4 regions of the Streptomyces sp. SAI-170 genome follow, and region 2 is predicted to be linked to each of the others. Evidence: riboswitches for the same ligand, from Rfam matches in the RefSeq annotation. Region 2 holds a riboswitch; each other region holds the start of a gene.
What was found. A riboswitch is a leader RNA that binds a small molecule or an ion and turns the genes downstream of it on or off. The one in region 2 is predicted to bind cyclic di-AMP.
Positions count from the first base shown of each region.

Region 1 (5,442 bases), 2.0 Mb from region 2:
CGAGGAGGGAGCCGCGCTGGGCCTCGGTGGGGCCGCTGATGGTGCCGGAGCCGTAGAGGTCGCCGGTGCGCAGGGAGGCGCCGTTGACCGTCATGTGGGCGAGTTGCTGGGCGGCTGTCCAGTACATGGTGGAGAAGGGAGGTTCGGAGACGACATGGCCGTTGATCGCGACGGAGAGGTGCAGGTCGTAGCCGTGGGGCTCCTCGTCGGAGTCGTCGAGGTAGGGCAGCAGCGGGTGGGTGCGCTCCGGCGGGGCGACGCGGGCCTCCTCCAGCGCCTCCAGCGGGGTGATCCACGCCGACACGGAGGTGGCGAAGGACTTGCCGAGGAAGGGGCCCAGGGGGACGTACTCCCAGGCCTGGAGATCGCGCGCGGACCAGTCGTTCAGGAGGCACAGGCCGAAGACGTGGTCGCGGAAGCCGGCGAGTGGCACCGGGCTGCCCATGGGCGACGGCGTGCCGACGAGGAAGCCGACCTCGGCCTCGATGTCGAGGCGGACGGACGGGCCGAACACCGGGGCCGGGTCGGTGGGGGCCTTGCGCTGGCCGGCGGGGCGGATCACGTCGGTGCCGGAGACCACGACCGTGCCGGAGCGGCCGTGATAGCCGATCGGCAGGTGCTTCCAGTTCGGGGTGAGGGAGTCCTCGGCGTCGGGCCGGAACATCTGGCCGACGTTACGGGCGTGGTTCTCGGAGGCGTAGAAGTCGACGTAGTCCGCGACCGTGAACGGCAGGTGCAGGGTCACCGAGTCGAGCGGGTGCATGAGCGGCTCGATGGTCTCGCGGTACGAGGGCACCGTCACCCACGCCGTCAGCGCGCGCCGGACGTCCGACCAGGCAGTGCGGCCCGCGGCCAGCAGCCGGTCCAGGGAGGGCTGGGCGAGCAGGGTGGCGTAGGGGGAGCCGAGGGCCCGGGCCGCCGCGCCCGCGTCGAGGACGTGGTCACCGAGCCGGACGCCGACGGTCCGCTCGTCCGGGCCTCCGGTGGAGAACACACCGTACGGAAGGTTGTGCGGGCCGAAGGGGTCGCCCTCGGGGACATCGAAGGGGGGCATGCGGTTGTGCCTCGCTCTCGTGCGTGCCGTGTGCGGTGCCGTGCGGCCGCCCACCGGTGCGGGGCACAGGTGGGTGGCTGGGCCACACGTTACGGCCGAGGCGGCCGTCTTGGGCAGTGCCCCAGGGCTCGGCGAGGTCCCGCCGCCGGGACGGGGAGAGGAAGGCGCCGGGCAGGCAGGCCGTCGGCCCGGGAAGCGACACCTGGGGGTGAATTACCGGAGCGCGAAAGGGAGTTGAAGGGGCGCGTGGGCTGGGAGGAGGCGCCTTGCGAGGGTCGGTTCGCGCCGGGGTGGGGGCGCGCGATGTCCGTATTCTCTGATCATGGCCGCACCCACCGCATATGCCGAGCGCACCACGTACTCACTCATCGCCACCGATCTGGACGGCACGCTGCTTCGCGGCGACGACACCTTCTCCGATCGGTCGCGGGCCGCTCTGACGCTGGTGGCGCACGCCGGCGCCCGACATCTGGTGGTGACCGGCAGGCCCGCGCCCCGGGTGCGCCCCCTCCTCGAAGACCTGGGCTGTACGGGGCTCGCGGTGTGCGGGCAGGGCGCGCAGCTCTACGACGTCGGCGCCGACCGGCTGCTGTGGTCCGTCACCCTGGACCGGGAGCTCGCCGAGACCGCGCTCGGCAAGATCGAGGCCGAGGTGGGGCAGGTGTACGCGGCCGTGGACCAGGACGGCGTCGACGGGCTCACCCTCATCGAGCCCGGCTACACGATGCCGCACCCGACCCTGCCCGCAGTGCGGGTGCGCCGCCGCGACGACCTGTGGTGCGAGCCGATCAGCAAGGTGCTGCTGCGCCATCCCGACCTGAACGACGACGAGTTGGCGGCGGTGGCGCGGGCGGTGGTGGGTTCGCTGGCGACGGTCACCATGTCGGGGCCCGGGACGGTGGAGCTGCAGCCGTGCGGCGTCACCAAGGCGACGGGCCTGGCGCTGGCGGCCCGCCGGCTCGGTCTGACGCCCGCGGACACCCTCGCCTTCGGTGACATGCCCAATGACATCCCGATGTTCGACTGGGCCGCGCACGGCGTGGCCATGGCCAACGCGCACCCGGAACTGAAGGCGGTGGCCGACGAGATCACCTGCTCGAACGAGGACGACGGCATCGCCGTCGTCCTCGAACGGCTCTACGGCTGAGGGGCCGAGAGGTGATCAGTACGCGCCGAAGACGTTGTCGATCGAGCCGTAGCGGGCCGCCGCGTAGTTGCAGGCGGCGGTGATGTTCGCGACCGGGTCGTACGGGTCGAAGGCGGTGCCGGGCACGTGGTACGCCGCGAAGGTGGGGTCGATGACCTGGAGCAGGCCCTTGGACGGGGTGCCCGCGAGCGCGTTGGAGTCCCAGTTGTTGATGGCGAGCGGGTTGCCCGACGACTCGCGCATGATGTTGCGGTAGATGCCGTCGTAGCTGCCCGGGATGCCGTTCTGGGCCATGACGTCGAGCGACTGGCGGATCCAGCCGTCGAGGGTGTTCGGGTAGATGGTCGCCGACGTGGTGGTCGTGGGGGCGGCCGAGGCGCCGGTCGCGCCGACGAGCGGCAGGGCGAGCGCGGCGGCGGCCACACCGGCGGCGGTGAGGGCACGGGCGAGACGGGGGCGGCGGTTTGCATGCGTGTGCGCAGGCATGGGGAACGTCCTCTCCGGCGCCTGCGAGGTGAGCTGTCGGGTTCGGGCGGAAAGGTGCCCGGCCAGGCCCGAAGAGGCATGGCTTGACCCCAAGCCGTGCCGGGTGTCGTGGCTGGTACGACGTCCGGTACGGCGACTTACCTAGGTCCCCCGCTCCTGCCGCTGCGTGGTCGGTGGATGCCAATGGGCGGCGGCAGGATTCGGCGTCCGCCCGGCAGGCCGGGAACGTATGCGAGAGCACATGGGCGAAACAAGTACCGGATTCACACAAAGCACCGGTCGGGCAAGATCAGTCCGTTTGTGGCACTTGATCCTTTATGGCGACATCCGCTCAACCAGGCGGCGGGGCCCCGTGCATGCCGCGAGGGCCGTTCGCCGCGCGCCCGGCCCCGCAGTGAGCCATCTCACCGTCAGTCACAAGAGCGGCAATTAGGGCATCAGCCCCAACTCGCCCTCAATCGGCGGTCCGTGGAATCCGCCGCTCCCAGGTGCGGTGGAAGACGACCTCGCCGCCCTCCGTGCACACCACCTCGTCGGAGGTGACGAAGTGCTCCGCGTCGCAGCCGATCTCCGAGCGGGTGCGGACGGTGGTGGCCCAGGGCAGCTCGGGCCGGTGCAGCCCGATCGACCACTCCGAGCGGGCGCGGGCCGACAGCGGGTCGTCGGAGCGGATCGTGTACGTCTCCAGCGCCTCCTCGGTGAGCTCGAGGCCGTCCGGGTACACGCGCGTGCCGCCCCGAACCGGAAGGGCCTCCAGGCGCCACACGTCCTCGGCGACCTCGCGCACCACCAGCCGCTCCGGCCGCGGCTCGTCCAGGGTGGCCGGCAGGCTCACCCCCAGCGGCTCGGCCTGCTCGGGCTCCTCGAAGGCGACCTCCGCGCCCGCCCGGCGAGAGCGCACCGGCAGCTCCAGCGTGCTGCCCGCCGGGTCAAGCGTGAAACCGGCCGCCGACTCCGGCTCGGGCCACATCCACGGCCAGTACGCCGAGGAGACGGCGAGCCGGATGCGATGCCCGGCCGGAAAGGCGTACCCGGCGGCGCTAAGGGAGAAGTCCGCCGTCTGCGACGTCCCCTCGGCCACGAGGTCGAGCATCCCGCGTGTGACCAGCGTCGAGGACCCGTCCGGGGCCACGTCGCACAGCCGGGCGGCCACCTGCCCGCGCGGCGTCGCGCAGCTCAGCCGCAGCCGCACCCGGGGCCGCCCCAGCACCCAGGTCTCCTCGCCCACCTCGAACTCGAAGCACGCCGACCGTGCGTCCTCCTCGCGCTGGTCGGGCGGCAGATCGGCGTCATGGCCGAGCGGGCGGAAGCGGCCGGCGTCCACACCGGTGTGCATCGGCGACCGTACGACGACGGGGGCGCCCTGGAGGGCGTACGTCACCGGCGTCACCAGCGGCGACGGCCAGGCGGGCTCGCCGGTCCAGCGGCCGGGCAGCGCCGGCTGCGCCGTGGCCGGGCGGTGCGCGTCGGTGACGTAGGAGCGCAGCAGGGGCTCGCGCAGGACGCCGGTGTCCGCGCCCTTGAGCCAGTGGTCCCACCAGCGCAGCGTCTCCTGGAGGAAGCCGATCGCCGGGCCGGGCGGCCGGTCGCGGTCGGGGTAGCGGTGGGGCCAGGGGCCGAGCAGGCCGCGGACCCGGTCGGCGGGCAGGCGCTCCAGCAGGTGGAGCACGGTGTCGCGGTACGGGTCGTGCCAGCCGCTCACCGCGAGCACGGCCGCGCGGATCGCGTCGGGGTCGACACTGCCGCCGCCCTGCGGCCAGGGAGCGTCCCCGGGCTGCGGGTCCAGCCACGCGTGCACCACCGGCGAGACGGCCTCCAGGCGCTTCAGCCACAGATCGCGCCAGTCCTGACCGGCGTACGACGGATCAGGCGGGAGGCAGACGCGGGCGAGGGCCGCGGCGGAGCGGGTCTGCACCTCTTCCGCCCGGACGGAACCCGAGGCGGAGTGCGGTTCGTTGTCGGGATGGTCGTCCGCGCAGCAGACCGCGACGACCGCCCTGAGCGGCTCGGGCGCGAGAGCCGCGACACGGAGGGAGCTGAGGCCGCCGCGGCCGATGCCGAACATGCCGACCCTGCCGTCGCACCAGGGCCGGCCCGCCAGCCAGAGCACCACATCCACCCCGTCGGCCGTCTCCAGGGCCGAGCAGCCGTCCGCGGGCAGCCCCTCGCTGTTGCCGTACCCGCGGGCGTCGACCCGGACGGAGGCATAGCCGTGCCCGGCGTACCAGGGGTGGCGCTGGGCGTCGCGGACCGCGGTCGAGTCGGTCAGCCGGTCCGGCGCGTACTCGAGGATCACCGGGACGGGCTCGTCCGTCAGGGGCCGCCATACGCGCGCGTGCAGGAGCGTCCCGTCCGCGAGCGGGACACGCAGGTCCTCGTGGGCCGTGTCGTGGGGAAAGGACGTACGGATGCGCATGGCGTGATCCCTCGGGGGGTACCTGGGCTCAACGTTCCGTTAAGTCGATAAATGTCCGTTCTTATCGATTGATCAGCAACATACCGGCCGTGCCGCAATACCGCCCGGCCTGCGGGGTGGGTGGCGGCAGTGATCGAAACGTGACCGGATACGCTGACTTGAGTGATGGCAGCGACCTATCGACATACCGCGTAATCGCCAGTAGACACCAGCAGACAGGAGACCCCTCGTGACCGTCGTCGGGCCGTTCGGGCTGAGCGTGCGGGACCAGGCTCTGGAAGCCGATGTCCAGGCCGGATTGGCGGCTGTCGAGGAAGGGCTGCTCGAGGCCACCAAGAG
Region 1 is NZ_JBMGQD010000001.1:3,543,542-3,548,983, reverse strand. Features, by position in the region: gene fahA (fumarylacetoacetase) at 1-1,054, opposite strand, end outside; gene RKD23_RS15735 (HAD family hydrolase) at 1,377-2,201, shown strand; gene RKD23_RS15730 (transglycosylase SLT domain-containing protein) at 2,217-2,687, opposite strand; cyclic di-AMP (ydaO/yuaA leader) riboswitch at 2,691-2,873, opposite strand; gene RKD23_RS15725 (CocE/NonD family hydrolase) at 3,142-5,103, opposite strand; gene RKD23_RS15720 (polyprenyl synthetase family protein) at 5,333-5,442, shown strand, end outside.
Region 1: it holds a riboswitch for cyclic di-AMP, as region 2 does, so the genes downstream of both, RKD23_RS15730 (transglycosylase SLT domain-containing protein) here and RKD23_RS06990 (peptidoglycan DD-metalloendopeptidase family protein) in region 2, are expected to answer to the same signal.

Region 2 (5,442 bases):
AGCAGATCGTCGCGAACGCGCGGGCCACGGGCGAGCTGCTGAGGTCCCGGCTCGCCGAGCTGGTCGACCGGTACGAGCTGTTGGCCGACGTACGCGGCCGGGGGCTGATGATCGGCATCGAGTTCGGCCGGCCCAGGTCGCTGAAGCTGCGCAGCCGCTGGGCCATGCTCCAGGCCGCCCGCAAGGGCCTGTTCGCGCAGATGGTCGTCGTCCCGCTGCTCCAGCGGCACCGCATCCTCACCCAGGTCTCCGGGGACCACCTGGAGGTGATCAAGCTGATCCCGCCGCTGATCGTCGGGGAGAAGGAGGTCGACCGGTTCGTCGACGCCTTCACCGAGGTCATGGACGACGCGCACAGCGGGGGCGGGCTGATGTGGGACTTCGGCAGGACGCTGGTGAAGCAGGCGGTGGGCAACCGCTGAGGCTCGACGTTGAGGCTACCGTGAGGTCTTTTGCCTCTGAGGCAACAAATTTGCCCGAGAGGCAAGCCTGCGGCTGAATGGAGAGCATGAGCTCTCACGAGACCGAGCCCTCAGCGGACGAGCCGGCCGCCGAGACGCCGGTGGGTGACCTGCCCGCCGTCGCGCCCCAGCTGCGGGCCCTGCGCCGCCGGGCCTCCCTCACGCTGGAGGCGGCCGCGCGGTCCGCCGGGCTCTCGCCCGCGCATCTGTCCCGGCTGGAGACCGGCCGGCGCCAGGCCTCGCTGCCGATGCTGCTCGCGCTCGCCCGCATCTACGGTACGACCGTCTCCGAGCTGCTGGGCGAGCGCGTCGCCGACCGGGACGCCGTCGTACGGGCCGCCGACATGGAGCCGACCCGGGCGGGCGGCTGGACCTACTGGCAGGCCGGCGCGCCCGGCCGCGGCATGCAGGCCCTGCGGGTGCACGTGCCGTACGGCTCCCAGGGCGACATCGTGCGCGTGCACCCCGGCGAGGAGTGGCTGCACGTCCTGACGGGGCGGCTGCGGCTGCGCCTCGGCGACAGCGCGCACCGCCTCGGTCCCGGGGACAGCGCGCACTTCGACTCGCTGACCCCGCACCGCATCGCCGCCGAGGACGAGGGCGGCGTCGACCTTCTCTTCGTCCACACCCTGCTGCAGAGCCCCACGGCCGCGCTGTGCCTGGGCCCCATGACGGGAGACACGCCATGAGCGACATCGAGGAGAAGTTTCCGCGCACCCTGTGGATCCGGCTGCTGATCTACATCGCGGCCGGGCACGTCTTCGCCGGGTTCCTCTATCTGCTGTTCGAGGTCGGAGCCAAGTAGGCCCCCGCCGCTCAGGCCGGCTCAGTCGAGCAGCCGGTCCCGCAGCAGCTCGCGGGTCTCGGGCGTCACACCGAGGCCCTGCTCCAGATAGGCGTCGACCCCGCCCCAAGTCTCCTCGATGGTCTCCATCGCCGCCGTCAGATACTCCGCGCGGGCGTCGAACAGCGGGCTGAGCAGCTCCATGACCTCCGGCGAGTAGGCGGAGGCGCCGCCGCCCCGGCGCACCTTGTAGCGGCGGTGCTTGGCGTTCGACTCCAGGTAGTCGGTGAGGATCGCGTCGCGCTCGACGCCCAGGGCCAGCAGGGTCACGGCGATCGACAGGCCGGCGCGGTCCTTGCCCGCCGCGCAGTGCATCAGGGCGGGGACGCTGTCCTCGGCGAGGGCGTGCAGCACCTGGGAGTGCTCGGCGGTGCGCTCCTTGACCATGATCCGGTACGAGGTGATCATCCGGTTCGCCGCCTTGCCGTCGGCGAGGATCGAGCGCAGCTGGTCCAGGTCGCCGTCGCGGACCATCTTCCAGAACTCGGCGCCGTCGGCCGGGTCGCTCAGCGGAAGGTTGACGTTGCGCACGCCCGGCAGCTCGACGTCCGGGCCCTCCAGCTTCTGGTCCGCCGCGTTGCGGAAGTCGAAGATCGTGTGCAGGCCCAGGGTGGCGAGAAAGGCCGCGTCCTCGGCGGTCGCGTGCGCGAGGTGGCCGCTGCGGAAGAGCACGCCCTGGCGCACCCGGCGTCCGTCGACGGTCGGCAGTCCGCCCACGTCACGGAAATTACGGACTCCGGCCAGCTCCGGCTCGGTCGACGGGACCTGCTGCGTCACGTGGGGCTCCCTCCGGTCGGGTCCCGCCGGTGCGGCTCGACCGACGGACACGTCCATGACCATACGACTGACTCTACGACACGGCTTCCCTGGGATATGTATGTGCTGCTTCTCCGTCTGCGTCACATCTGGGCTTTCTGTCCGAATTAGCGCCTTCCTTCCAACTCGCTCTGGAATAAAGGAACGTGGAGCAGCGTCACGTGAGCAGCGTCATAGCCGTGACCGTGCGTCGCCCGTCATGCTCACGTAATCAATGCGTTTTTCAAGGGCATTTGACGAATACGGAACGGCTGAATTGCACGGAGGGTGACCGGGAATTCCCGAAAGGGATCAAGAAGAAGGCCTTCGGGTGGAACCTCTTGCTTGTCCCTTTGCGTCTTGGTCGCTTACGTTCGCCACCGATCCGGACGGACGCCTAATCCTGCCGCCGACCGGAGCCCGCGCAAACCCACCCGTGTACGGCAGGAGCGGGGGACCCACAGGTACATCCGCCTGTTCCGGTCTCCGGAAACAGGCTCGGGGTTAAGCCGCGCCCGTCGCGGCCGGACATCTCCAGTCCGCACCCGACAGCTCACCTCGCAGGCGCCGGAGAGGAAAACGCCCATGCCCGCGAAGGGTAAGCACCGCCGTCCCAAGGCCCAGCGCCTGACCCGTTCCATCGCCGTCGCCGGTACCGGTGGCGCCGCACTCGCCCTGCCGCTTCTCGCGGCCACCGGTGCGAATGCCGCGACCGGACAGTCCGTCCCCGAGAAGGCCGTCAGCTCGGCCGCGGCGGTCCAGAAGACCGCCGTCACCACCAAGGCCGCCGAGAAGAAGGCCGCGACGCCGCGCACGTATTCCGTGAAGGTCGGCGACTATCTCTCGAAGATCGCCCAGGAGCAGCACGTCAGCGGTGGCTGGCAGAAGCTGTACCAGGACAACCGTGAGGTCGTCGGCAGCGACCCGTCGCTGATCCACCCGGGCCTGAAGCTGTCGCTCGGCAAGAAGGCCGCGGCCACGCAGTCCTCCGACTCCGACGCGAAGAAGTCCTCCGCGCCGCAGAAGTCCGAGGCGCCGAAGCCGGCCACGCAGTCCTCCGAGACCGCTGACTCCTCGAAGGCCTCCGAGCCGGCCGCCACCCAGGCGGACACCACCGCGGCGAACGGCTACACCGCCCCCGTGAGCGGAGCCACCGTCGGCACCGGCTACCGCGTGGCGGGCAGCATGTGGTCCAGCGGCTACCACACCGGCGCCGACTTCGTCGTCCCGACCGGCACCTCGCTCAAGGCCGTCGGCGCGGGCACCGTCGTCTCCGCGGGCTGGGGCGGCGCGTACGGCAACCAGGTCGTCGTCAAGCTCGCCGACGGCTACTACGCCCAGTACGCCCACCTGTCCGCGCTCTCCGTCTCGGCCGGCCAGACGGTGACCGCCGGGCAGCAGGTCGGCCTCTCCGGCGCGACCGGCAATGTGACCGGCCCGCACCTGCACTTCGAGATCCGCACCACCCCGGACTACGGCTCCGACGTGGACCCGGTCGCCTACCTCCGCTCGCACGGCGTCGCCATCGGCTGACGCCCGCGGCCCACACCGCCGAAGGCCGGACCCCGATCCCCGGGTCCGGCCTTCGGTGCGTCCGGACCCGGGGGTTCGTGGTCGCCGTGTTGCGGTGGTGTGGCGGAGTCCGCCGGGGTGTCGACAGCGGGGGCGGGTTGCGGCCAGAGTGGTCCCCGACAGGACGGCAAGCGCTTTCTTCTGACGTTCTGGCGCGTTCAGCGGTGCACGCCCACGCCGTCACGGCGGCCGTGGTCGAACTCACCGACGCGCGCCCGGAGTTCACCGCAACCACCGGTCGACACTCCGGGGCAGCCCCCGCTCACCCTTGCCGAAGGAGCCTCTTCCGTGACGACCACGCGCAGAACGTTCGGAGCCCTGGCCGCCGGAGCGGCCCTCGCGGCGCTCGCCCCGGCCGGTCCCGCGAGCGCGAGCCCCCGCCACGGGCGTCTGCTCGCCCACGACGACTTCCGGCACGGCCTCGGCCGGTGGGCGACCGAACTGCAGGACGGCGGCACGGTCACCGCGTCCGGCGGGGTGCTGGAGGTGGACGTACCGGCTGGGGCCACGGTCTGGTTCCGGCAGCGGCTCGAAGGCCCGTACGTACTGGAGTACACGGCCGTGCCGGTGTCCGAGGGCGGCGTCAACGACCGTGTCTCCGACCTCAACAACTTCTGGAACGCGGTCGACGCCCGCTCCCCGCACGACCTGTTCGCCACCCCGCGCGGCGGCGCCCTCGCCGAGTACGACCACCTCAGGACGTACTACGCCGGCTACGGCGCCAACGGCAACACCACCACCAGGCTGCGCCGTTACGTCGGGGAGGCGGGGGTCCGGCCGCTCGTGTACGACTACACCGAGCCGCTGCTCGTGCCGAACCAGCCCCACCATGTGCGGATCGTGTCGGCCGGATCGCGCGTGCAGTGGTGGAACAACGGCCGGCTCGTGTTCGACTACACCGACCCCGAGCCGTACACCGGCGGACACTTCGCCTTCCGTACGGTCTGGAGCCACTTCCGGATCAGTGAGTTCCGGATCTGGCGACCGCACCCCCAACAGGGCTGAACGGGAGGTTATTCCCGGACTTGCCGAGACTTTAGGCGTGGCTTATCTCACCGCCCGTCAACCCCTTCCTACGGTCGCGTAGGTCACATTCGAGGGGGAATCATGGGCCGATGTGGCAGACGATTCGAAGAGTGACAGCAGATCAGTGATCGGGTCGTACGTGGCGGTGGGGGACAGCTTCACCGAGGGCGTCGGCGACCCCGGCCCCGACGGGGCGTTCGTCGGCTGGGCCGACCGGTTCGCGGTGCTGCTCGCGGACCGACGGCCCGAGGGCGACTTCGAGTACACCAACCTCGCCGTGCGCGGGAAGCTGCTCGACCAGATCGTGGCGGACCAGGTGCCGCGGGCCGTGGAACTCGCCCCGGACCTGGTCAGCTTCTGCGCCGGCGGCAACGACATCATCCGGCCCGGCACCGACCCCGACGATGTCGCCGAGCGATTCGAGCGGGCGGTCGCCGCGCTCACCGAGGTGGCCGGCACGGTGCTGGTGACGACCGGCTTCGACACCCGTGGCGTGCCCCTCCTGAAGCATCTGCGCGGCAAGATCGCGACGTACAACGGCCATGTGCGGGCCGTCGCCGACCGCTACGGCTGCCCAGTGCTCGACCTGTGGTCCCTCAAGTCCGTCCAGGACCGCCGCGCCTGGGACCACGACCGGCTCCACCTCTCGCCCGAGGGCCACACCCGCGTCGCCCTGCGCGCCGGCCAGGCCCTCGGCCTCGACATCCCGGCCGACCCCGAGCAGCCCTGGCCGCCCCTCCCGCC
Region 2 is NZ_JBMGQD010000001.1:1,518,791-1,524,232, reverse strand. Features, by position in the region: gene RKD23_RS07010 (aspartate aminotransferase family protein) at 1-422, shown strand, start outside; gene RKD23_RS07005 (helix-turn-helix domain-containing protein) at 509-1,150, shown strand; gene RKD23_RS07000 (DUF6126 family protein) at 1,147-1,266, shown strand; gene RKD23_RS06995 (tyrosine-protein phosphatase) at 1,288-2,082, opposite strand; cyclic di-AMP (ydaO/yuaA leader) riboswitch at 2,522-2,682, shown strand; gene RKD23_RS06990 (peptidoglycan DD-metalloendopeptidase family protein) at 2,686-3,633, shown strand; gene RKD23_RS06985 (DUF6250 domain-containing protein) at 3,961-4,677, shown strand; gene RKD23_RS06980 (SGNH/GDSL hydrolase family protein) at 4,823-5,442, shown strand, end outside.

Region 3 (5,442 bases), 3.0 Mb from region 2:
GGGAGGGAGGTTGCCCGCCGAGCTTTGGGGATGCTCGAACTGCAAGGCACCTAGGGGCGCGGCTCCCCCGCCCCCACGTAAAATCGCCCCACTGTGTCTGACGCCCCGAACCCCCCTGAGACCCGCCGCCCCAAGGGAACCCCCAGATTCCCGGACGGCCCCAAGGCCGACCCCGCCGGCTCCCACTTCGAGAGAAGGATCCGCAGCTTCCAGCCCCGCCGCAGCCGCGTCACCGCCGGCCAGGCCGACGCCCTCGCGCGCCTGTGGCCCAAGTGGGGCCTGGACATCGACGGGCACAAGATCCCCGACCTCGGCGAGCTGTTCGGCAACGACAACCCGGTCGTCCTGGAGATCGGCTTCGGCATGGGCGAGGCCACCGCCCAGATGGCCGCCGCAGACCCGGACACCAACATCCTCGCGGTGGACGTCCACACCCCCGGCCAGGGCAACCTGCTGGGCCTCGCCGACCGAGGCGGGCTCACCAACATCCGGGTCGCCAACGGCGACGCGATCATCCTGCTGCGCGAGATGCTCGCCCCGGACTCCCTCGACGGCCTGCGCGTCTACTTCCCCGACCCCTGGCCGAAGAAGCGCCACCACAAGCGCCGGCTGATCCAGCCGGAGTTCCTCAGCCTCGCCGCCACCCGCCTCAGGCCGGGCGCGCTGGTGCACTGCGCCACGGACTGGGAGCCGTACGCCGAGCAGATGCTGGAGGTGCTCGGCGCGCACCCCGACTTCGAGAACACCCAGCCGGACGGCGGCTTCGCTCCGCGCCCCGGCTTCCGTCCGCTGACCCGTTTCGAGGGGCAGGGACTGGACAAGGGTCATGTGGTGAACGACCTGCTCTTCCGTCGCGTACAGCACGGCGAGAAGGAAGCCCGGGGCTGACCCCGTAGCCCCCTGAGGAAGCCTTCAGCCCCCTAGGGAAGCCAAGCGCCAACCCCGTATCCCCCGTTAGGGTCGATGTCGTGGCCACCAGTCCTCCGTACCCGGCGTACCCGGCACATCCGCCCCGTCCCTCAGGCTCAGGCTCCGCCGGCGGCACACGGCATCCGCACTGGTGGCAACGCACCTGGGTGCGCTACGCCGCGCTGATCACCCTGCTGGCGCTGTCCGGGCTGGTGATCCTGGCCCTGGTGCGCGAGCAGACCGGCACGGACGGCTTCCTGGTGGGGCTGGGCCTCGCGGTGCTGCCCGTTCCGCTGCTCATAGCCGCGTTCCGCTGGCTGGACCGCGTGGAGCCGGGCCCCTGGCGCAATCTGCTGTTCTCCTTCGCCTGGGGCGCGTGCGCGGCGGCGCTGATCGCGATCGTGGCGAACAGTTTCGCGACGCGCTGGATAGCGACGGCGACGGCCGACCCGTCCAGTGCCGACACCCTCGGCGCGACGGTGATAGCGCCGGTCGTCGAGGAGTCCGCGAAGGCGGCCGCGATCCTGCTGCTGTTCCTGTTCCGCAGAGCGGACTTCACCGGGATCGTCGACGGCGTCGTCATCGCCGGTGTCACCGCGACCGGCTTCGCGTTCACGGAGAACATCCTCTATCTGGGCAACGCCTTCGGCACCGACCAGCTCACCGGCGACAGCGGCATCGCGTCCGTCACCGCCGCGACCTTCTTCGTCCGCGTGATCATGTCGCCGTTCGCGCATCCGCTGTTCACCGTCCTGACCGGCATCGGCTTCGGCGTCGCCGCGCTGTCCGCCGAGCGCCAGACCCTGCGCCGCACGGCCGTCCCCCTCTGCGGCCTCCTGCTGGCGATGGGCATGCACGCGCTGTGGAACGGCTCGGCGACCTTCGGCGAGTTCGGGTTCCTGGCGGTGTACGGGGCGTTCATGGTGCCCGCGTTCGGCCTGCTGACGTGGCTGGTGATCTGGACCCGGCAGCGGGAGCTGCGCACGGTGCGCGAGGAACTCCCGCCGTATGTCGCGGCGGGCTGGCTGACCCCGGCGGAGCCGTACGCGCTCGGCTCGATGCGCGCCCGCCGGCTGGCCCGCGAGTACGCCGACCGTCACCTGGGCAAGCGGGCGAAGCGGGCCGTGGCGCAGTACGAGGCGTACGCCACGTCCCTGGCCTTCCTGCGGCACCGGGCCCGCCGCGGCCGCGCGAGCGCCGACTTCGTCGTACGGGAGCGGGCGCTGCTGCACGAGCTGTGGGCCCGCCACGAGGTGGCCCACCCGGCTCTGCAGTACGCGGCCCGGGCGACGACACCGGTCCGGGCGTACTACGCGCCCGGCTACGGCTACGGGATCCAGCCGCACCCGGCCTACCCGGCCCAGCCGCTGTACCCGGCGTACAACCCGTACCGGTCCTAGGGCCTGCCCCTAGGTCTTAGGGCCTGCCCCTAGGCAGACGAAACCGGCAGCCCTGACGTCGGGGGGTTGTCGTCAGGACCGCCGGGGTTTCAGTCGAGCCGAGGGGGCGTCAGGGGTTCAGACCCCGGTCCCGCAGCCATGCCATGGGGTCCACGCCGGCCCCGTCGATGTGCACCTCCAGGTGCAGGTGCGGCCCGGTCACGTTGCCGGTCGCGCCGACGCGCCCGATGACATCGCCCGTGTTGACCGTCTGGCCGACGCTGACGTTGATCGAGGACTGGTGGGCGTAGCGGATCTCGGTGCCGTCCTCAAGGGTGAGAACGGTGCTGTAGCCGTACGACCCGCTCCAGCCGGCCTCGGTGATCGTGCCGGTGTGGACCGCCTTGATCGGCGTACCGGTGGGCGCGGCGAAGTCGAGGCCGGTGTGGTAGCCGGAGGACCACATCGAGCCGGCCTGGCCGTAGGTGGAGGTGATCGTGTACGAGGAGGTCGGCAGCGTGTACTGGCGGGCCAGCTCGGCGAGGCGCTCGGCCTCGGCCTTCTTGCGGGCCTCTTCCTCCGCGGCGGCCTTCTCGGCGGCGGCCTTGGCCTCCGCCTCCTTCTCGGCCTGGGCGGCGGCCTCGGCGGCCTTCTTCTCGGCAGCGGCCTGAGCCGCGGCCTGGGCCGCCTGGGCGGCCTTGGTGTCGGCCTGGTCCTGCTGCTGGGCGGCCTGCGCCATGATGCGGGCGCGCAGTGCCTCACCGGCGTCGGCGGTGCCCTCGGTGGCGTCGGCCGTGTCGGTGCCGAGGCTGCTGAGCGGGGCGGCGGCCTCGGTGGTCTCCTCGGCGGGCGCGTCGTCGGAGATGAGGGAGCCGATGGAGGGCAGGTCGGGCATGGAGATGGCGACCGGCGGCTTGCCGGACTGGGCGCTGGCCATGCCGCCGGCGCCGACCGCGGCTATGACGCCGACGCCGAGGACGGTGGAGCTGCGGGCGAGTCCGCCGCCGCGCTGCTTGGCGACGCGGTGGCGGCCGCGGACGGGGCGGACGGAGTCCGCGGTGGGGTTCCACTCCTCCCACGGTCCCTCGTCGGTGGGGTGGCCGCCGTAGACGAACGTTTCCTCGGTCTCGGCGGTGCGCTGGCCCGGCATGAACGGGGCATGCGGGGCAGGGCGGTTGGACGCCACGTGGGCGTGCTCCTTTCCTTCCTTCTCGCCTACCGGGTTAGCTGACGGGTTCGGAGCAGGAAGGTCTCCTACGCGCGTATATGCCACCGTGTGTCCACGGCGAAATACGCCCGATTCACCCCAAGTTGGTGGTTCCCCGGTTCCCTGACGGGATTCGGCGCGTGCGCACGGAGCCGTCTCTTGTGACGGCTGGGACGACCGCGCTGCGTTATCGGACGTTAATAGAACCGGGCCTCCAATTCCAAGCCGTTCGGCTTGATCATTAACGCGATCGACAGGGACGTAGAACCCACGAGGGGCGAAAAACGGGCGAGTTGACCGGGCCTCAGTACCGTCCGAGTTTTTGATGGTGACTCAGATGTTATGCGCAGGGCGCTCGCCCGGTCACAGCACGTCACCCCGGGCCCGGGCGCCGTACGGCGAGCAGCGCCATGTCGTCGGCGAGGGCGCCTCCGGTGTGCCGGCGGACCTCCTCCGCGAGGGTGCGCAGCAACTGGCCGGGGCCGCGGAAGGTGCGCCCGGCGAGCCGCGCCTCGGGGCCGTAGAACACCCCGCGGGCGTCACGGGCCTCGGACAGACCGTCGGTGAAGAGCAGCAGGGTGGCACCGCCGGGGAGGGGGTGCTCCTCGGTGCGGTCGGGCCGGCGGCCGAGGTCGCTCATGCCGAGCGGCAGGGCGGGCCGGTGGGCGGACAGCGGGACGAGGGTGCCGTCGGCGTGCAGCACGAGCGGGGCGGGATGGCCGCGGTTGAGGAGGCGTACGACGCCGTCGCCGTGCGGGAGTTCGGCGAGCACGGCCGTGGTGAACCCCTCGTGGGCGTCCAGCCCGTCGCGCCGCGTGCCCTCCCGGTCCAGGGCGCGCTCCAGCCGCTGGGCGACCGCCTCCAGCGTGGCCTCCTGCTCGGCCGCCTCCCGGAACGCCCCGATGACGACGGCGACCGCCGACACCGCGCCCATGCCCTTGCCGCGTACGTCCCCGACCACGAGCCGCACCCCGTGCGGGCTGTCCTGCACCGCGTACAGGTCGCCGCCGATGAACGCGTCCTCCTGCGCCGCCTCGTAGCGCGCGGCGATCTCGAACCCGCCGATCCGCTCGGCGGGCTCAGGCAGCACGGCCCGCTGCGCGGCCTCGGCGATCTCGCGCGCCGAGGCGAGGCGCTCGTCGCCGCGACGCACGAGGATGTTGATGACGACCGCCAGGAAGGACACCGTCACCACGGTGACCAGCTCGGTGACCGACTCCACGTCCAGGACGATCCCCATCAGCAGATGCACGCCCAGTACGACGACGACCGCGGCGGCCCCGGTGAGCAGCGTGCCGCGCCGGGAGTAGAGCGGGGCGGCGACGAGGGGGGCCGCGGTGAAGAAGGGGACCGCGGTGTACGCGGCCGGCGTGAAGCGGTCGTAGGCCGCACCGGCGGCAATCAGCACGGCGGGCAGGGCGCGGACGAGGGTCCGGGTGCAGGAGATCCGCCGCCGCTCGGGGGGTCTGGTGCTGGGCGCGGGGGCGTCGGGGTCGGGGGGCGCTGGGTTGCCGGGGTTGGAGTCTGCGAGGTCGCCGGGCTTCGGGCCCGCGGGGTCGCCGGGCTTCGGGCCCGCGAGATCGCCGGGCTTCGGGTCTGCGAGATCGCCGGCCTCCGGGCCCGCCGGGTCGCCGGGCTTCGGGGCTGCGGGGTCGCCAGGCTTCGGGTCTGCGAGATCGCCGGCCTCCGGGCCCGCCGGATCGCCGGGCTTCGGGGCTGCGGGGTCGCCAGGCTTCGGGTCTACGGGATCGCCGGCCTCCGGGCCCGCGAGATCGCCAGCCTCCGGGCCCGCGGGGTCGCGGGGGTTCGGGTCCGCGGGATCACCGGCCTCCGGGCCTGCGGGATTGCCGACCTCCGGGCCCCCGAGATCGCCGACCTTCGGGCCCACGGAGTCGCCGGGCTTCGGGCCCGCGGGATCACCGGCCTCCGGGCCTGCGGGATTGCCGA
Region 3 is NZ_JBMGQD010000001.1:4,476,311-4,481,752, reverse strand. Features, by position in the region: gene lhgO (L-2-hydroxyglutarate oxidase) at 1-54, shown strand, start outside; gene trmB (tRNA (guanosine(46)-N7)-methyltransferase TrmB) at 94-888, shown strand; gene RKD23_RS20030 (PrsW family intramembrane metalloprotease) at 969-2,309, shown strand; gene RKD23_RS20025 (M23 family metallopeptidase) at 2,419-3,474, opposite strand; cyclic di-AMP (ydaO/yuaA leader) riboswitch at 3,486-3,644, opposite strand; gene RKD23_RS20020 (PP2C family protein-serine/threonine phosphatase) at 3,869-4,942, opposite strand.
Region 3: it holds a riboswitch for cyclic di-AMP, as region 2 does, so the genes downstream of both, RKD23_RS20025 (M23 family metallopeptidase) here and RKD23_RS06990 (peptidoglycan DD-metalloendopeptidase family protein) in region 2, are expected to answer to the same signal.

Region 4 (5,442 bases), 780 kb from region 2:
GTCGGCGCGGTTGCCGGCGGAGACGAACGTGGACACGCCGGTGACACCGGTGACGCCGCCGCCGCGCCGGTGCAGCCGGGACAGCAGGGCGACGCCGATGGCGCCGGACTGGGTGAACAGTCCGATGCGGCCGGGGCGGGGCGTCTCGGGGGCGAGGGAGGCGTTGAGGCTCACCTCGGGTGAGGTGTTGATGATCCCGAAGGCGTTGGGCCCGATGATCCGCATGCCGTACGCGCGCGCGTGGCGGACCAGTTCGCGCTGGCGCTCGCGCCCGTCGGGCCCGCTCTCGGCGTATCCGGCGGAGATCACGACGAGTCCCTGTACGCCGTGTTCGCCGCACTCGGTGACGACCTCGGGCACCCGCTCGGCGGGCACGGCGACGACGGCGAGGTCGACCGGCCCGGGGATGTCCCGCACGGACCGATGGGCCGGGACCCCGTCGAGTTCCTTCAGCTCCTCGGGGAAGGCCCGGTTGACGGCGTACAGCTGTCCGGTGAAGCCCGCCTCGCGGATGTTGTCGAGGACGCTGCGGCCGACGGCGCCGGGGGTGCGTCCGACACCGACGACGGCGACGGAGCCGGGCGCGAGCAGCCGCCGTACGGACCGGGCCTCGGCGCGCTGCTCGCGCGCGTGCTGCACCGCGACGGAGCGGTCGGTGGGCTCCAGGTCGAACTCCAGGCGGACGACGCCGTCCTCGAAGCTGCGCTTCTGGGTGTACCCGGCGTCCGTGAACACCTTGATCATCTTGGTGTTGGCGGGCAGCACCTCGGCGGCGAAGCGGCGGATGTCGCGCTCACGGGCGACCGCCGCGATGTGCTCCAGCAGGGCGGAGGCGACGCCGCGTCCCTGGTGGGCGTCCTGGACCAGGAAGGCGACCTCGGCCTCGTCGGCGGGCGCGGACGCCGGCAGGCCGTTGGTGCCGATGCGGTCGTAGCGTACGGTGGCGATGAACTCGCCGCCGATCGTGGCCGCGAGACCCACCCGGTCCACAAAGTCGTGGTGCGTGAAGCGGTGGACGTCCTTGGCGGACAGGCGCGGGTAGGGCGCGAAGAAGCGGTAGTACTTCGACTCGTCCGAGACCTGCTCGTAGAAGCTGACCAGACGCTCGGCGTCATCGACGGTGATGGGGCGGATGCGTGCGGTGCCGCCGTCGCGCAGCACCACGTCGGCTTCCCAGTGGGCGGGGTACTCCTGCCGGTCCGGCGCGCTCTGCATGGGGCCCAGAGTACGGCTCGCGTACGACAACGGCGCGGGGCAGTCTGTGAGGACGTGGGGTCGGACCGAGGCCGCGGTCCGGCTGCCACCCCGGGACGGGCCATACGTCTGTCCCGGAGACGCTTCACGTGTGGAACACTGGTCTAGACAACCCTGAGCACTGAAGGGCAGCAACACATGGCTGAGCGCCGCGTCAACGTCGGCTGGGCCGAGGGCCTCCACGCCCGCCCCGCTTCCATCTTCGTCCGAGCCGCCACGGCCGCAGGCGTCCCGGTGACGATCGCCAAGGCCGACGGCAACCCCGTCAACGCGGCCTCCATGCTGGCCGTCCTCGGCCTGGGCGCCCAGGGCGGCGAGGAGATCGTCCTCGCCTCCGACGCCGAGGGTGCGGACGCCGCCCTCGACCGCCTGGCCAAGCTGGTCGCCGAGGGTCTCGAGGAGCTTCCCGAGACCGTCTGAGGACATTGAGCGAAAGGCTCGTCCGAATTATCGGGCGAGCCTTTCGCATATCCCGCTCGAGCGCGGTTTCCGGGCAGCAGAAATAAACCCCGGGGAATTACTCCCTCTTTGTATACGGTGCCCGTGTTAATGCCGCACGCCCGACATGTTTACGGGATGTTGCGAAGTCCTCACACGCTCCGCGCGATCGGCGCCGCCGGAAAAGCGCAGCCGGTGCGCGGCGATCGCCCGCTCGGTGTGCAGCGCGGTGATCGCCCGCGCGCGTTCGCCGTCCCCGCGCGCGACGGCGTCCACGATCGCGCCGTGCTCGGCCCAGGAGTCCACGGGGCCGGACGGCGCCTCCACGGTGTACATCCAGGCGATCTTGTGCCGCAGCTGGGTCAGCACCGACACCAGAGCGGGGCTGCCGGACGCCTGGGCCAGCGTCTCGTGGAACCAGCCGCCCAGGGAGCGCAGATCCTCGCTGTTGCCCCGCCTGGCCCGCTCCTGGCCCAGCCGGACGAGGCCGCGCAGCACCTTCAGATGGGCCTCGGTGCGGCGCTGGGCGGCCCGTGCGGCACCCAGGGGCTCCAGCAGCACGCGCATCTCCAGCAGGTCGGCGGCCTCCTGCTCGGTGGGCTCGGCGACACACGCGCCCGCGTGCCGCCGGGTGACGACGAAGCCCTCCGCCTCCAGCGTGCGCAGCGCCTCGCGGACGGGGACGCGCGAGACGCCGTAGCGGCGCGCGAGCAGTTCCTCGGTGAGCCGGCTGCCGCGTTCGTGGACCCCCGCGACGATGTCGTCCCGGATCGCCGTGCATACCGAGTGCGCCGGAACACGCATGACCGACCTCCGCCTTTAATCCCCGTGAAACGTCGACGATTGACGTGTGTTCAGCGACTCTATTGCAATGCGGCCGCATTTCCGACGGCGGGCCGGAATCCATGGATATTTTTTGGACAATCGGCCGCCGGGCGGCGACCGGAACGCCGAAAGCCCCGGCTGCGGGAGCCGGGGCTTTCTGGGCTGTCGAGGCTTTCGGGGAAGACCTGTCGGTCAGATGTTCACGCCGTGCGAGCGGAGGTAGGCGACCGGGTCGATGTCGGAGCCGTACTCGGGGCTCGTCCGGGCCTCGAAGTGCAGGTGCGGGCCGGTGACGTTGCCGGTGGCGCCGGACAGGCCGATCTGCTGGCCGGGGACGACCGACTGGCCCACCGCGACGGCGATGGAGGACAGGTGGCCGTACTGGGTGTACGTGCCGTCGTGCATCCGGATGACGACCTGGTTGCCGTACGCGCCGCCCCAGCCGGCCTCGACGACCGTGCCCATGCCGACGGCCTGGACGAGGGTGCCGCTGGCGGCGTGGAAGTCGACGCCGGTGTGGCTGCCGGAGGACCACAACGCGCTGCTGGCCTGGTAGGCGGTGGAGACGTACGAGCCGGCGATCGGGGCCACGAAGGTGTTCAGGCGCTTGCGCTCGGCCTCACGGGCGGCGCGCTCCCTGGCCTCGCGGGCGGCCTCGGCCCGCGCCTCGGCGCGCTTGACGGCGGCCTCCTCGGCCCGCTGCTCCGCGAGCGCCTCCTCGGCGGCCTGCTTCTGCGCGGCGGCCTGGGCGTCGATCTGCTCGGCGACGGAGTCGCCGATGGTGACGACCGGCAGCAGGCCGGTCTGCTCGGCCTCGGGCTCGGCGGCGAGGGCCGGCCCCGCGAGGGTGCCGATGACGCCGGTGGTGGTGAGCGCCGCGACGCCCGCCGCACGGGCGGTGCTGCGCTGCATCCGGCTGGGACGACGATGCTTCCCGGTGGCGCGCGTGAACGCCATGAAGTGGCTGGTCCTTTCCTTCCCTCTCGCCTACCGGGTTAGCTGACGGGTTCGGAGCAGGAAGGTCTCCTACGGACCCCCTCGCTTCACGCGCGGGCGTCCGATTCACCCCAGGGACTGCGATGGGTCCCCGGCTCCCCTGGCTCGCGCCGTAGGGGGACTCGGCGATGACTGTCCGGTGCCGCGGATGCGGCGCACTGCGTGACGAACAGCCCGGACGACACTAAGGGGATCATCTTTCGATCCTCTAATGGATCAGCGCTTTTGTAGCGCACGCCACAGGGCAGACGGGCAGCATCTCCTGCAATTCACAGCCAACTCGGACAAACGAGGGCCCTGATGACGCTCCGGTCACCAGGGCCCACGCGCGTGTGGCGCGAATTCGCCGTCCCTACTCGGCGCTCACCACGGTGACTTCACCGATGCCGAGGGCCTCCACGGGCTCCTTGATCTGCGCCGCGTCGCCGACCAGGACCGTCACCAGCCGGTCCACCGGGAAGGCGTTCACGACGGCCGCGGTGGCCTCCACCGTGCCGGTGGCGGCGAGCTGTTGATACAGCGTCGCCTGGAAGTCGTCGGGCAGATGCTGCTCGACCTGGTCGGCCAGCGTGCTCGCGACGGCGGCGGCCGTCTCGTACTTCAGCGGCGCCACCCCGACGAGGTTCTGCACGGCCACATCGCGCTCGGCGTCGGTCAGCCCGTCCGCGGCGAGGGTGCGCAGCACCGTCCACAGGTCCGCCAGCGCCGGGCCGGTGTTCGGGGTGTCGACGGACCCGCTGATGGCGAGCATCGACACGCCCGTGCCGTCGGGCGCGGAGCGCAGCACCTGGCCGAAGGACCGCACGCCGTAGGTGTAGCCCTTCTCCTCGCGCAGGACGCGGTCCAGGCGGGAGGTGAGGGTGCCGCCGAGGCAGTACGTGCCGAGCACCTGGGCGGGCCACACACGGTCGTGGCGGTCGGGGCCGACGCGGCCGATGAGCAGCTGCGTCTGGACGGCACCGGGGCGGTCCACGACGACGACCCGGCCGGTGTCGTCGGCGGTCACCGCCGGTACGGGCCGCGGCGCGGCCTTGGAGCCCGTCCAGGCGCCGAGGGTCTCGCCGAGCAGGGCGTCCAGGTCCAGGCCCGTCAGGTCGCCGACGACCACGGCGGTGGCGGTCGCGGGGCGCACATGCCGCTCGTAGAAGGCGCGCACGGCCGCGGAGTCGATCGCGGCGACCGTCTCCTCGGTGCCCTGGCGCGGCCGGGACATGCGCGACGCCTGCGGGAACAGTTGCCGGGAGAGCTCCTTGGCCGCGCGGCGGGCCGGGTTGGCCAGCTCGTGCGGGATCTCGTCGAGGCGGTTGCGCACCAGCCGCTCGACCTCGCCGTCGGCGAAGGCGGGCGCCCTGAGGGCGTCGGCCACCAGGCCGAGGGCCTTGGTGAGGCGGGAGGCGGGGACCTCCAGGCTGAGGCGGACGCCGGGGTGGTCGGCGTGCATGTCGAGGGTGGCGCCGCAGCGCTCCAGCTCGGCGGCGAACTCCTCGGCGGAGTGCTTGTCGGTGCCCTCGGAGAGAGCGCGGGCCATGATCGTGGCCACGCCCTCCTGGGCGGCCGGCTCGGCGTCGAGCGGCGCGTCCAGCAGCACCTCGACGGCGACGACCTGCTGGCCGGGGCGGTGGCAGCGCAGCACCGTCAGGCCGTTGTCGAGCGTCCCGCGCGTGGGCGCCGGGAACGCCCACGGCCTGGCCTCGCCCGGCTTGGGCTGCGGGTGGAAGTCCATCGCGGCGAGCTCGGTCACTTGGCCGCCTCCTCGTCGTTGTCGTGGGCGGCCTCCACCGTGGCTTCGGCCTCCGGGTCCTCGGGGAAGTCCTCGTCCTCGGTGTGCTCCGCGGACTCGGGCGACAGCGGCTCGTAGACGAGCACCGCGCGGTTGTCGGGCCGCAGCCGCGCCGCGGCGACCTCGCGGACCTCGTCGGCGGTCACCTC
Region 4 is NZ_JBMGQD010000001.1:2,296,295-2,301,736, forward strand. Features, by position in the region: gene RKD23_RS10135 (GNAT family N-acetyltransferase) at 1-1,215, opposite strand, end outside; gene RKD23_RS10140 (HPr family phosphocarrier protein) at 1,393-1,674, shown strand; gene RKD23_RS10145 (GntR family transcriptional regulator) at 1,801-2,496, opposite strand; gene RKD23_RS10150 (M23 family metallopeptidase) at 2,710-3,474, opposite strand; cyclic di-AMP (ydaO/yuaA leader) riboswitch at 3,487-3,651, opposite strand; gene RKD23_RS10155 (M16 family metallopeptidase) at 3,866-5,254, opposite strand; gene RKD23_RS10160 (M16 family metallopeptidase) at 5,251-5,442, opposite strand, start outside.
Region 4: it holds a riboswitch for cyclic di-AMP, as region 2 does, so the genes downstream of both, RKD23_RS10150 (M23 family metallopeptidase) here and RKD23_RS06990 (peptidoglycan DD-metalloendopeptidase family protein) in region 2, are expected to answer to the same signal.